One region of the Pedococcus sp. P2_E2 genome, then DNA from elsewhere that is predicted to be linked to it. Evidence: riboswitches for the same ligand, from Rfam matches in the RefSeq annotation. Region 1 holds a riboswitch; the other holds the start of a gene.
What was found. A riboswitch is a leader RNA that binds a small molecule or an ion and turns the genes downstream of it on or off. The one in region 1 is predicted to bind cobalamin.
Positions count from the first base shown of each region.

Region 2: it holds a riboswitch for cobalamin, as region 1 does, so the genes downstream of both, AC1DWR_RS04180 (ribonucleoside-diphosphate reductase subunit alpha) here and AC1DWR_RS13585 (prenyltransferase/squalene oxidase repeat-containing protein) in region 1, are expected to answer to the same signal.

Region 1 covers NZ_JBFUEM010000006.1:70,360-77,277, reverse strand. Annotated here, with positions in the region: gene ileS (isoleucine--tRNA ligase) at 1-1,944, opposite strand, end outside; cobalamin riboswitch at 2,314-2,440, shown strand; gene AC1DWR_RS13585 (prenyltransferase/squalene oxidase repeat-containing protein) at 2,544-4,193, shown strand; gene AC1DWR_RS13580 (hypothetical protein) at 4,193-5,065, shown strand; gene AC1DWR_RS13575 (energy-coupling factor transporter transmembrane component T) at 5,072-6,163, shown strand; gene AC1DWR_RS13570 (ABC transporter ATP-binding protein) at 6,160-6,918, shown strand, end outside.
Region 2 covers NZ_JBFUEM010000001.1:880,649-887,566, reverse strand. Annotated here, with positions in the region: gene AC1DWR_RS04180 (ribonucleoside-diphosphate reductase subunit alpha) at 1-1,897, opposite strand, end outside; cobalamin riboswitch at 2,037-2,278, opposite strand; gene AC1DWR_RS04175 (DUF4185 domain-containing protein) at 2,346-3,506, shown strand; gene AC1DWR_RS04170 (ATP-binding cassette domain-containing protein) at 3,589-4,491, shown strand; gene AC1DWR_RS04165 (ABC transporter permease) at 4,488-5,309, shown strand; gene AC1DWR_RS04160 (SRPBCC family protein) at 5,450-5,887, shown strand; gene AC1DWR_RS04155 (hypothetical protein) at 5,907-6,311, opposite strand; gene AC1DWR_RS04150 (nuclear transport factor 2 family protein) at 6,500-6,913, shown strand.

The DNA.
Region 1 (6,918 bases):
GTTGCGCAGGGACTTCGACATCTTCTGGCCGTCCGAGCCGAGCACGATGCCGTGGCTCACGCAGGACGAGAAGGCAGGTCGGTCGAACAGCGCCGTCGCCAGGACGTGCAGGGTGTAGAACCACCCCCGCGTCTGGCCGATGTACTCGACGATGAAGTCACCCGGGAAGTGGTGCTCGAACCACTCGGCGTTCTCGAACGGGTAGTGCACCTGCGCGAACGACATCGACCCCGAGTCGAACCAGACGTCGAGGACGTCCTCGACCCGGCGCATGGTGGACTGCCCGGTCGGGTCATCGGGGTTCGGCCGCGTGAGGTTGTCGATGAACGGCCGGTGCAGGTCCGTGACCTCCACGCCGAAGTCGGCCTGCAGCTCGGCGAACGAGCCGTAGACGTCAAGGCGTGGGTACTCCGGGTTGTCCGACTTCCACACCGGGATGGGGCTGCCCCAGAAGCGATTTCGTGAGATCGACCAGTCGCGGGCGTTCTCGAGCCACTTGCCGAACTGGCCGTGCTTGACGTGCTCGGGCACCCAGGTGATCTGCTCGTTGAGCTCGAGCATCCGGTCCTTGAACTTGGTGACCTCGACGAACCAGCTCGAGACAGCCATGTAGATCAGCGGCTGCCGGCAGCGCCAGCAGTGCGGGTAGGAGTGGTCGTAGGTCTCCCGGCGCAGCAGGACGGTGCCCTCGGTGACCGAACCAGTCTCGCCCTCACCGCGCGTCCGAGCCTTCAGGTGGTCGATGATCATCGCGTTGGCGTCGAAGACCTGGACACCCTCGTAGTCGGTCACCGGGTAGGTGAAGCAGCCGTCGGGACCGACGGGGATGACCGGCTCGATGCCGGCGGCATCGGTGACGATCTTGTCCTCCTCACCGAAGGCGCCGGCCGTGTGGACCAGCCCGGTGCCGTCCTCGGTGGTGACGAACTCCGCCGGGAAGACCCTGTGCGCACGCTCGTGGCCCAGGTAGTAGGAGAAGGGCGGGGTGAACGACCGGCCGACGAGGTCGCTGCCCTTGAGCCGCTCCACGACGCGCGACTGCGGGTCGACCGGGTCGGTGCCGTCGGAGGTGTCTGCGCCGAACAGGTCCTTGGCGTAGGCCGCGAGGCGCGCCTCACCGATGAGGTAGCGCTCGGTGGTGCCGGTGACGTCGGACTCGACCACGACGTAGTCGATGTCGGGGCCGACCATGATGCCGAGGTTCGCGGGCAGGGTCCACGGCGTCGTCGTCCAGACCAGCGCGAGCTCGCCGGTCTCCAGGCGCAGGCCCACGGTGACAGCCGGGTCCTGGCGGTTCTGGTAGACGTCGTCGTCCATGCGCAGCTCGTGGTTGGACAGCGGGGTCTGGTCGTTCCAGCAGTAGGGCAGCACGCGGAAGCCCTCGTAGACGTAGCCCTTGTCGTACAACGCCTTGAAGGCCCAGATGACCGACTCCATGTAGTCGGGGTTGAGGGTCTTGTAGTCGTTGTCGAAGTCCACCCAGCGCGCCTGACGGGTGACGTAGTCGCGCCACTCCCCCGTGTACTTCAGCACGGACTCGCGGCACTTGGCGTTGAACTTCTCCAGCCCGAGCTCGAGGATCTCGTCCTTGGTCTTGATGCCGAGCTGGCTCATCGCCTCGAGCTCCGCGGGGAGCCCGTGGGTGTCCCACCCGAACCGTCGCTCGACCCGGCGTCCGCGCATCGTCTGGTAGCGCGGGATGAGGTCCTTGACGTAGCCGGTCAGCAGGTGGCCGTAGTGCGGCAGCCCGTTGGCGAACGGCGGCCCGTCGTAGAAGACGAACTCGTTGTCACCGTTCGTGCCCGCCGACCGGTTCTCCACCGACGCGACGAAGGTGCCGTCCTCGTCCCAGTACCTGAGGATCCGCTCCTCGATCTCGGGAAATCGGGGCGAGGCGGGCACGCCAGAGGGCTCGGTGTGGCTGGAGACCTTCGGATAGGTCATGGTGTCGGCGGTCCTCACATCACTCGTGTTCTTCACACGAGGACGACATCGCCGGGATTCCCGGCGGCACCGCGGTACCACCTCGCTTGCCGCACCCACGCGCCCGAGGAGGCCCGCGGCATACGACCGCTCTTGCTCGAGGTTGTGACGGACCCACCCGTCCGGTTCTAGTGAGCCACCACCCCGCGCGTATGCCGCGTGGCGCCGTGACCGTTCTTCCGGAGGCTCCCCGGTGATGGCCGGTTCAGTGCCTGTGCACCCAAGTCTAGCGGGCCGTGACGAAGGGCACGTCCGCGCGGCGGAAGGGCACCGTGCTGCGGTGTAGTCTGAGCGGCGTTGCCCCAGGGCAACACCACGACGCGACACCAGGGGAAGCCGGTCCAACTCCGGCGCTGACCCGCAACCGTAGGCCGCAGTGAAACGCGGCGAGCCGGAACACCTGGATCGCGAAGCGGCTCCATTTCCGTCGAGGTACGCGGGGCGGAGCCCGGACACCAGGTCCGAGGCCGCCCCCCGATGTCGCTCCAGCGACGCCGGGGGTCTTTCACGTTCTGGTGCCGGTGCACCCGTCGCGACACCGTTCGCAGTGAAGAGGCACCATGCACCGCACCCTCCGCAGCGCCCGTCCGGCCGCTGCACTGGCCCTGACACTGGGGGCAGCCCTGGTCCTGCCCGGCGCGGCGTTCGCCGGGACGACCGAGCCCACCCCGGTCAGCACCACGAGCACGACGAGCACCGGGACCACGAGCACCGGGACCGGCAGCGCCACGAGCGAGCCCACCGGCTCGACCTCGGCCACCACCACGACCCCGCCCCCCAGCGACACCTCGACGACCACGTCCGCCACAGGCTCGACCACCACCGGGACGAGCACCCTTCCCAGCACCACGACCGCCACCACCGGGTTGACCAAGTCGAGCGCCGCCAAGACCACCTCCCCCACCCTCGGACTGGTCCCCGGCGGCCGGGCGGGCCGGTATGGGCTGAACGCTGCCGCCGTCCTCCCCGAGACCTCCACCGACCCGGCCCTGGTCGCCGCCGGCTACCTCGTCAGGGAGCTTGCCGCAGGCCAGCACCACTTCTCCACCGTGGTCCCCGGCTTCGGCACGTTCGCCGACTACGGCGTCACCGCGGACGCCGTGCTGGCGCTCGCGGCAGCGGGGGCCGGGCAGGATGAGGCCGCCCTGACCACCGCGTACCTCGCCAACCACGTCCTCGACTACGTCGGCTTCGGCGATCCCAATGAGATCGCGGCGGGCGCGGTCGCGAAGCTCCTCAACGTCGCCATCGCGCAAGGTGTGGACCCGACCGCTTTCGGGGGTCAGAACCTCGTCGCGACCCTGCAGGCGCGAGAGGCACAGAACGGCCGGTTCTCGGACCAGTCGCAGTACGGCGACTTCTCGAACACGTTCGGCCAGTCACTCGCCCTCATCGGACTGCACCGGGCCGCCGTCACCACGAGCGCCCCATCGCGGGCGTACCTGCTGACCCAGCAGTGCTCGAACGGTGGCTTCCTGCTGTTCATGACCGATGCCGGCTGCACCGATCCTGCCTCCGCGGACCCGGATGCCACGGCCATGGCCGTCCAGGCCCTGATCGCGATCGGCGGCGCGACGGCTCAGGTCAGCGCAGGCCTCGACTACCTCGCCACGCGCCAGGCAGCGTCGGGGGGTGTCGGAGGCGGCGGACCCCAGACAGGACTCAACGCCAACACCACCGGTCTCGCCGGACAGGCCTTCCTGGCAGGTGGACGCAGCGCCAATGCTCGTCGCGCCGCATCGTTCGTCGCCGCACTGCAGTACGGCTGCACGTTCCCGGCAGGCGTTCGCGGTGGCATCGCCTACGACCAGACCGCCTACGACGACCAGGCAGACGCCGGAACCGCCGCAGCCCCTGTGGACCAGGACCGTCGTTCGACGTCGCAGGCCGCCCTCGCACTCGCCGGCACGCCGCTGTACGCAGTGTCGGCCGTCGGCGCCGACGCCACGGCGCCCGAACTCGACTGCCCCGCGGTCACGACCTCCACCACGACCTCCTCGACCAGCTCGACGAGCTCGAACAGTGCCGGCACCAGCACCACCGCGGCCGCGCCGGCGCCGGCCGACCCCTCCGACCCCGGATCGGCCGTGCCCGGCAACCTGGCCTTCACCGGTGCCGATGTGGCGGCGGCGACCCTCCTCGGAGCGCTGCTGCTGCTCACCGGAGCAGGGGCCATCGTGCTGGCACGGCGCAAGGGCGTGCACGCCTGATGCGGCTGCTCGCGCGCCTCGTCGCCGTCGCCGGACTCGTCGTCGCCGGCGGCCTCGCCCTCCCGGGCGGGGCCGCCCAGGCGGCGGCGTGCTCGGGCACGTCCGGGGTCACCGTCGTCATCGACTACGGATCCAGCTCGTCAACGTCCTGCGCGCCTGGCGATCCGGCGTCGGCCATGTCCGCCCTCAAGGCCGTGGCCACGGTGGTGAGCCCCCAGCGCTACCCCGGCACCGTCGTGTGCCGGATCAACGGGACACCGGCCAGCGACCCGTGCGTCCAGATGCCGCCGGCCAACGCCTACTGGGCGTTCTTCCATGCCTCGCGCGGTGGATCGTGGACCTACAGCAGCTCGGGGGTGGCCAGCTACAACCCCGCCCCGGGCACCGTGATCGGGTTCGCGTTCGGGTCCGGCGGCGCCCCCAGCAGCCCGCCTCCGGCTGCCAGCCCGAGCACGCCCAAGCCGTCGCCCAAGCCGAGCGCCTCCAGCTCGTCGAGCAAGCCACCCGCACCCAAACCCGCGGGCACCACCCCGGCCCGGCCCAGCAGCTCCAGCACCTCCGGCTCGACCCCCGCGGCCGGCGCCGGTGCCGGCACAGGCGCTGGCGCCGGCACCCGGCCGGGATCGCCGAGCAGCGCGACTCCGGGCGCCAAGCCGTCGACCACCACGACCTCGCCAGGCACCACCACGACCTCCGCGACGTCATCGGGCACCACCTCCGCCGGCTCCACCGGCAGCGGTGAGTCGGACAACGCAGCATCGGCCACGCCCGACTCCGGTTCGCCGCTGACCCTGCTCGCTGGCCTCGGTCTGGTGGGGCTGGTCGGTGCCGGCGCGGCATACCTCGCAGTGCGTCGTCGAGGAACCGCGTAGCCGCTCGTGCGCGCCGCCGGCACACCGCTGTCCCGTCACCTGCACCCCGTCGCCTGGTGGGTGTGGGCGATCGGGCTGGCGGTGGCCTGCTCGCGCACGAACAACCCGCTCCTGCTGCTGCTGGCCGTGAGCGTGGCCAGCCTGGTCGTCGCGGCCAGGCGCGGCAGCTCGCCGTGGTCGCGTGCGTTCCGGCTCTACCTCGTGCTCGGCGGGTTCATCATCGTGCTCAGGGTGGTGCTGCACGTGCTGGTGGGCTTCAAGTTCGGCACCACGCGGCTCTACTGGCTGCCGAGCGTCGAGCTCCCCGGCATCACGGTGCTGGGCCCGCTCTACCTCGAGGGCGTCCTCGCTGCCGCCGCCGAGGGGCTGCGCCTCGCGAGCCTGATCGCGTGCATCGGGGCCGCCAACGCGCTGGCCAACCCCAAACGGCTGCTTCGCGCCCTGCCCAGCGCCCTGCACGAGATCGGCACCGCCGTCGTCATCTCCGTGACCGTGGCCCCGCAGCTCGCCGAGAGTGTCCAACGCGTGCGTCGCGCCAGGGTGCTGCGCGGCGAGGGCGGTGGCGGGATCAGGTCGGTCGGCCGGGTCGCCCTGCCCGTGCTGCAGGACACCCTCGACCGGTCGTTGTCCCTCGCCTCGGCGATGGACTCGCGCGGCTACGGCCGACGCTCCGAGCAGTCGGCCGCCACCCGCCGCCTCACCGGGGCGCTGACCCTCTCCGGGCTGATGGGCGCCGGGGTCGGCATGTACGGGTTGCTCGACGGCACCGCACCGGCAGTGATCGGGATGCCGATGCTTGCCCTGGGGCTGGCCCTGTCCGCCATCGGCGTGCGCGTCGGTGGCGCAAGCGTGCAGCGCAGCGTCTACCGGCCCGACCCGTGGGCCCTCCCGGAGTGGCTGGTCGCCGGGGCCGGGGTGGCGGCCGCTGCACTCATGGTGGTCCAGGCCGGGCGAGCACCCGACGCCCTCGCCCTGCCGATCCAGCCGTTGGCGGCACCGGCGCTGCCACTCCTCGCCGTGCTGGGGATCCTGCTGGCCGCCGTGCCCGCCCTCGTGGCTCCGGCCCCTCCGGCAGCCCGAAGGAGTGGTGGTCGATGAGCACCGACCCCAGGGCGCCGGTCGTGTTCGACGCCGTGACCATCCGGTATGCCGGCAGCCCCCGCCCCGCCCTCCGCGAGGCGTCGTTCGTGCTCGAGGAGGGGGAGCTCGTCGTCGTCACCGGCCGCACGGGCTCGGGGAAGACCACCCTCCTCGGCGCCGTCAACGGAACCGTCCCGCACTTCACCGGTGGCCACCTCTCCGGACGGGTCACCGTCTGCGGTCGGGACACCCGCACGCACCGTCCGAGGGACCTCGCCGGCATCGTGGGGGTGGTGCGGCAGGACCCGCTGGCCGGCTTCGTGACCGACACGGTGGAGGAGGAGCTGGCCTACACGCTCGAACAGCTCGCCCTCGATCCCCCGGCGATGCGACGCCGCGTCGAGGAGGTGCTCGACCTGCTCGGGATCGCGGACCTGCGGGATGCGCCCTTGCGCGACCTGTCCGGTGGCCAGCAGCAGCGCGTCGCCATCGGCTCGGTCCTCACCGCGAGCCCCCGGTTGCTGGTCCTCGACGAGCCCACGTCGGCGCTCGACCCGACGGGAGCCGAGGAGGTCCTCGCGACGCTGTCGCGCCTGGTCCACGACCTGGGCCTGACAGTGGTGCTGTCCGAACACCGGCTCGAGCGCATCGTCGGCACCGCGGACCGCGTGATCCTGGTGGCGGACGACGGCACGGTCAGCGACGGCCTCCCGCGGGACGTCATGGCCACCGCTCCGCTCGCCCCACCGGTCGTCCACCTCGGTCGATGGGCC
Region 2 (6,918 bases), on a different contig from region 1:
TGGGCGCGATGGCGATGAGCAGCGAGTTGCGAAGTCCATTCTCCTTGATGGCGTTCCGCACCGACTCCCAGCGCCGGGTCTGAGTCGGCGTGACACCCCAGAGGTCGGGTTGCAGATCACCGCGCGCCGCGCGCGTCTGCTGGTATGCCGGGTGCGGGCCGTGCTCGCCCGCCAGCTCCGCGGACTGCTCCAGTGCCGACAGGTAGACCTCCTCCGCTATGCGGGTGGACAGCTCCTGCGCCTCGGACGAGTCGAACGGCAGCCGCAACGCGAACAGCACGTCCTGCAGGCCCATGACGCCCAGGCCCACGGGCCGCCATCTCGGGTTGGACGCCGCGGACTCGGCGGACGGGTAGTAGTTGATGTCGATGACGCGGTCCAGGTAGGTCACGGCCGTCCGCACGGTCGCCCGCAGCTTGTCCCAGTCCATTGCGTCGCGACCACCGGTCAGGTGCTGGGCCAGGTTGACCGAACCCAGGTTGCACACGGCCGTCTCGTCGTTGCTGGAGACCTCGATGATCTCGGTGCACAGGTTGGAGAGGTGGACGACCGGCGCGCCGGGCACCTGGTCGTCGCTGGTCTGGTTGCACGTCCGGTTGCTGGCGTCCTTGAAGGTCATCCAGCCGTTACCGGTCTGGGCCAGGGTCCGCATCATCTTGCCGTAGAGCTCGCGTGCGCTGACCTGGCGCACGAAGCGTCCGTCGCGCTCCGCCGCGGCATACACAGCCTCGAAGGCCGGACCCCACAGGTCCGGGAGTTCGGGCACCTCGTTCGGGTCGATCAGGCTCCACTGCTCGTCGGCCTCGACGCGGCGCATGAACTCGTCGGGGACCCAGTTGGCCAGGTTGAGGTTGTGGGCTCGGCGGGCGTCCTCGCCGGTGTTGTCGCGCAGCTCGAGGAACTCCTCGATGTCGGGGTGCCACGGCTCGAGGTAGACGCACGCGGCTCCCTTGCGGCGACCGCCCTGGTTGACCGCGGAGACCGACGAGTCGAGGGTGCGCAGCCACGGGACGATGCCGTTGGAGTGACCGTTGGTGCCACGGATCAGCGCCCCACGGGACCGCACCCGCGACCACGAGATCCCAATGCCACCAGCGAACTTGGACAGCTTGGCGACCTGGGTGTAACGGTCGTAGATCGACTCCAGCTCGTCCTGGGGCGAGTCGACGAGGTAGCAGGACGACATCTGGGTGTGCCGCGTGCCGGAGTTGAACAGGGTGGGAGAGCTGGGCAGGTAGGCCAGCGAGGCCATCAGCTGGTAGAAGGCGATCGCTTCCTGAGGTGTGTGCGACAGGCCGCAGGCCACCCGGAGCAGGAAGTACTGGGGGGTCTCGATGACCAACCGGGTGTCGGGGTGGCGCAGCAGGTAGCGGTCGTAGACGGTGCGCAGCCCGAAGTACTCGAATCGCCGGTCGTTGGACACGTCGACGGCGTGGTCGAGCTTGCGCGCGTTGGCCTCGACGAAGGCAGCGGTCTCGTCACCGATCAGTCCCTCGAGGTGCCCGAGGCGGACGGCCTGGCTGAACGACGCGATCTGCTGCCCGCGGACCTCCTTGTCGATGTAGTTCGACAACAACCGGGCTGCGAGCCGGGAGTACTCCGGCTCGGCCGCGGTCATCTCTGCCGCCGTCTGGATGGACAGTCGGTCGAGCTCGGCGGTGGTGGCTCCGTCGTAGAGGCCGCTGATGGTCCGGGTGGCGATCGCCATGGGGTCGACCTCGGCGAGGTCGTCGCACCACCGCTCCACGGCGCGGACGATCTTCATCACGTCGACGGGTTCGGCGTCGCCGTTGCGCTTGCGCACGGCCATCGTCGTGCGTCGGGTGGTCGTCGCTTCGGCGGCCTCAGGGGGGTGGACGACGTCACTGTCGACCACGTCGGTGCTGGTGTCGGTCACTGCTCTCTCCTCGCGAGCGAATCGGTGCCGCGGACGCGAGGAGGAGACGACGACGCAGCCACGCGCGTCGCCGAGGGCGACGGGGTGCGGTGCTGCGCATGTCGTGTGACCCGCCCTCGAGGCCACGACTCACCGCGCACGGTGTGCACGGTCGCTGGCAGGTCTTCGGACTCGCGGACGTGTCGTGCCGGCGACCCGGATCTGGTGGGTCGCCGACTCGGTTCCTACTGGCCGTCGCTTCCCACCCGCGTGTGCGAGCAGTGCTTGATGACGGCGGTCGTTTCCGCTTACCGCTGCGGGGCAGTCCCGGAATCTCACCGGGTTCCCTCTTGCCCCGAAGACCGATTGCGCGGCCTTCGGACCAGCAAGAGACACCATATGCGGGTGGTTGGCGCAAAGCGCGGCACCACATGTTGGGTCGGCGTGTCGCTTCCCTAGGATTGCCTGCATGCGGCGCGCCATCCCCTTCGCGGCCAGCGCGGCAATCGTCCTCCTTGCCCTGGTGGGGTGCTCCGCCCCTTCACCAAGCGGTGCGCCGGCACCGCCTGCCGGCACCCCGGCATACCCCCGACTCACCCCGACCTGCCCGGTGGCGACCTCCACAGGGAGGCCGCCCACCGTGACGGTCGGCCAGCTCAACCGGATCGTCGCGGGCCTCGACCTGCCGTTGTGGCAGGCCGGCGACATCGGCGCCAGCGCCCGACTCCCGGATGAGCGGATCGTGTGGGTCTTCGGCGACACGGTGCGCCGCGAAGGGATCTCCCCGCGGATCGTGGCCAACTCCATGCTGGTCACGAGCGGACTGTGCACGTCCCAGGTCGAGACGTCAGCGCGGGGACCGGCGATCCCCGACCGCGCCGATGGCGTCGTCCACTGGCCGATGTCGGTGGTGTCGCTGTCGAGGCCGGACGCTGACTTCCTCGTCGTCATCACCGCACGCATCCGTCGTGGCGTTGCGGGAAGCTTCGACTTCACGTACCTCGGCAGCAGCGCAACGGTTTTCGAGGTGCCCACCGGTGGGGCCCCGCAGCTGCGGCACCAGCTGGACATCACCCCCGACAGCCCCGCGCCCGACCAGGTCAACTGGGGCTCGGCGATGACCGTGAGTGGTGACTGGCTCTACGTCTACGGCACCCGGCTCCCCACTCGCCACTCCTTCGGACGAGCGCTGTATGCCGCCCGCGCACCGGTGGCTGCCGCGCGTGACCGCTCCACGTGGCAGTTCTGGGACGGCGCGGCCTGGGTGTCGGAACAGGATCGCGCTGCGGTGGTCCTCGCGGCCGAGGGCGGGGTCTCCCAGACCTTGTCGGTCGACGCCGTCGACGGCCACTTCGTCATCGTCTCCAAGCGGGACGGCGACCTCGGCAACACGGTCTACGCGTGGTCGTCGGACTCACCCGTCGGCCCCTGGGCGGCTCAGCGAGGGACGAGGGCGGAGTTCCAGGACCCGTCGGGACAGCTCAAGTACGCTCCGCTCGCCCACCCCGGGATCGCGCTGGCCGACGGACGACTGCTCATCTCGATCTCGCGCAACACCACCGACTTCGGCCGGCTGCTCGAGGACCCGACCCTCGGACGGCCGGTGTTCGCCGAGATCGACCGCCCCTGAGGAGGAATCAGGGTCGCCTCAGGGTGAGCATGGGGTCTGTCCCCGATGTGTCCACGTGGCTGTCAGCGCCACGATTCTCGGCATGATCACTGTCGAATCACTCACGAAGACCTACGGACGTGGACTGACCGCCGTCAACGACGTCTCGTTCTCCGCGGCCACGGGCCGCGTCACCGGCTTCCTCGGCCCCAACGGCGCAGGCAAGTCGACCACCATGCGAATCATCGTCGGCCTCACCCCGGCCACCTCAGGTACCGCCACCGTCGACGGACAGCGGTTCACCGACCTGCCCAACCCGGGCCGCGAGGTGGGAGTCCTGCTGGACGCCTCCGCACAGCACGCCGGCCGCACCGGACGCGAGATCCTCACGCTCGCCCAGCGGACGATGGGCCTGCCCCGGGCGCGGGTCCAGGAGATGCTCGAGCTCGTCAGCCTCACCGACAACGAGGCCGACCGGCGCGTCCGCGACTACTCCCTGGGGATGCGCCAGCGCCTCGGCATCGGGACCGCCCTCCTGGGCGACCCGCACGTCCTCATCCTCGACGAGCCCGCCAACGGCCTCGACCCGGCCGGGATCCGATGGATGCGTGACCTGCTGCGAGGGTTCGCCGACCAGGGCGGCACCGTCCTGCTCTCCTCCCACCTCCTCCACGAGATCGAGGTCATCGCCGACGACCTCGTGGTCATCGGCAACGGACGGATCGTGGCCCAGGGCACCAAGTCCGACCTGCTCGCATCGGCCGGCACCGTGGTCCGGGCACGCGACGCCGCCGCGCTGGCGCGGGCCATGGCGGATGCCGGCCTGGCCGTCACGCCCCACCCAGACGGCAGCGTGCACACCGACGCCGCACCCGACCAGGTCGGCGAGATCGCGCTCGCCGCACGCCTGGTCCTCACCGAGCTCCGTACCGCCGACGGGGCCGGGCTCGAGGAGATGTTCCTCGAGCTCACCGCAGACACCCAGCGCGAAGGAGCAGCAGCATGACCACCACCGTCCTGCGGACCCCGACCTCCCAGTCGGCCGCCCCCGCCCCCCGCACGCGCACAGCAGCCGCGCGGATCCCGCTGACCCGCATCGTCGGGGTCGAGCTGCGCAAGATGTTCGACACCCGCTCGGGCTTCTGGCTGATGGCCAGCATCGTCATCACCAGCGTGCTCGCCACGGCCGCCATCATCGTGTTCGCTCCCGACGACCAGCTCACCTACGACAACTTCGCGGCAGCCATCGGAGCGCCGATGACCGTGATCCTGCCCATGATCGGGATCCTCGCGGTGACGAGCGAGTGGAGCCAGCGCAGCGGGCTGACGACCTTCACCCTCGTGCCGCACCGCGGTCGGGTGCTCAGCGCCAAGTTCCTCGCAGCCATCACGGTGGGTGTCGCGTCGATGTTCGTCGCCCTCGTCGTCGGCGTGCTCGGCACGGTCGTCGGGAGTGCCATCGCCGGCGTGGACCCGGTCTGGAACGTCTCCGTGGGCCACTTCGCGACGATCGTCCTGGGCAGCGTCCTCGGAATGGTCTTCGGCTTCATGCTCGGCCTGCTCATCCGCAACTCCCCTGGCGCGATCGTCACGTACTTCGTCTACACCCTGGTCCTGCCGCCGCTGCTCGGTCTCCTGGCGGCGAACCAGAAGTGGTTCGCCGACCTGCAACCGTGGGCCGACTTCAACTACTCGCAGATGCCCCTCTTCGACGGCAACCTCTCCAGCCAGCAGTGGCAGCACCTCGCAGTCTCCGGTGGCCTGTGGTTGCTCCTGCCCATGGTCGTCGGGCTGCTGATCGTCCGCCGCGCCGAGGTCAAGTGACGTCAGGCGCTTCGGAGCAGGGCTCCGCCGCCCCACCACCGGGTCAACCGGTCGGTAGGGCGGCGGAGCTTCGTGCTCGGATGGCGGATGATGGTGCACCGAGGCCCACAATTTCCCACGAGAAATGGAGAGCACTGCGCATGGCGACCACCCGTTTCACCGTCCACACCAGCTTGTCGCCGACCGCGGTCATGGCCGTGATCACCGACTTCGGCCCCGACCGGTCCCGGTGTTGGCCGAACGTCGACGAGGCCCACTTCACGGTCCACGCACAGGGTCCGGACTGGGCTGAGGTGACCGAGGGCACCGGCATGGGCTGGGAGCGCGAACGCTACTCGTGGAACGCCTCCTCCGGCGTCGTCACCATCGACACCCTGGAGTCGAACCTGTGGGGACCGGGCAGCGGTTGGCGGTACGAGCTGGTGCCCTCGGCCGGGGGCACCGACCTGCACGTCTCGCTCACTCGGCTGCCCAACTCGTTCAGGGGCAAGCTCGTCGCCGCCCTGATCCCCATCGCCGGGCCACGAGCGCTGGGGAAGCAGTTCGAGTCGGTCCTGCGCAAGGCAGAGAGCCGCTGAAGGCCGTCTGACCCCCTGATCAGGGGGCGCGATGCCAGACGATCCCGAAGGCGTCGGTGAGGGTGCCCGCGCCTCCGTCGTAGTGGAACTCGATGGTCAGACGTTCCCTCACCACGTTGCCTCCCGGTAGGCAGACGAGGGCCGCGACCATCACCACATCGCTGCCGTCCGTGTAGCCGGGGCCGGACAGCCGGGCTGGGTTGCCGCCGCAGGCGTTGGTGGCGGCATCGTCGACGTAGGTCATCGCGTAGACAGTGCGCCCTGAGCCCCTGATGTCCAGCGTCTGGGTGCTGCCGTCGGTGTCGATCGAGGTCCACCTGCCAGCCAGCGGTCCACTCGCGGCCGATGCGGCGACCGGAGTGAGGACTGCGCAGGTGGCCGCGAGGATCAGACTGGCCGCTATCGAGCGAGTTGCACGATTCATGTGGATTCCCTTCCGTCGCAGCGAATTGTGCGTGAGTCGATGCTGGCGCCGAGGGCTGGTGGACGGCAATGGCCCGGTTGGGTCACGCCCGGGGACTAGGCATGCCTGTGTGTGTCCGCAGCTCGCGAGGGGGCGCCGTCGCTGACAGGTGCTGTCGGTGCGCGGATGACAGGGCTAACGTCAGCGTCATGAGGATCCTGGAGCGCCTCACGGAGGCACAGAACGCCCACGACGCGCAGCGCATGGCGTCCCACTTCGCCGCCGACTACGACAGCTCCCAGCCCGTCCACCCCGGCCGTGGCTTCAAGGGAAGCGCCCAGGTCCTGGCCAACTGGACCGCGGTGTTCGAGGGCGTCCCCGACTTCCACGCCGAGCTGCTTGCCTCCTGCGTGGACGGGGACACCGAGTGGGGTGAGTTCGACTGGCAGGGTCAGCACTCCGACGGCTCGCCCTTTGCCATGCGCGGGGTCATCATCGTGACGGTGCGCGACGACCTGATCGCCGGCGCCAGGTTGTACATGGAGCCCGTGGACCGCACTGACCAGGACATCGAGGCGGCGGTCGAGGAGCTGTCCAGGCCGCCCTCCTCCTCGTCCCGTTGAGCGCC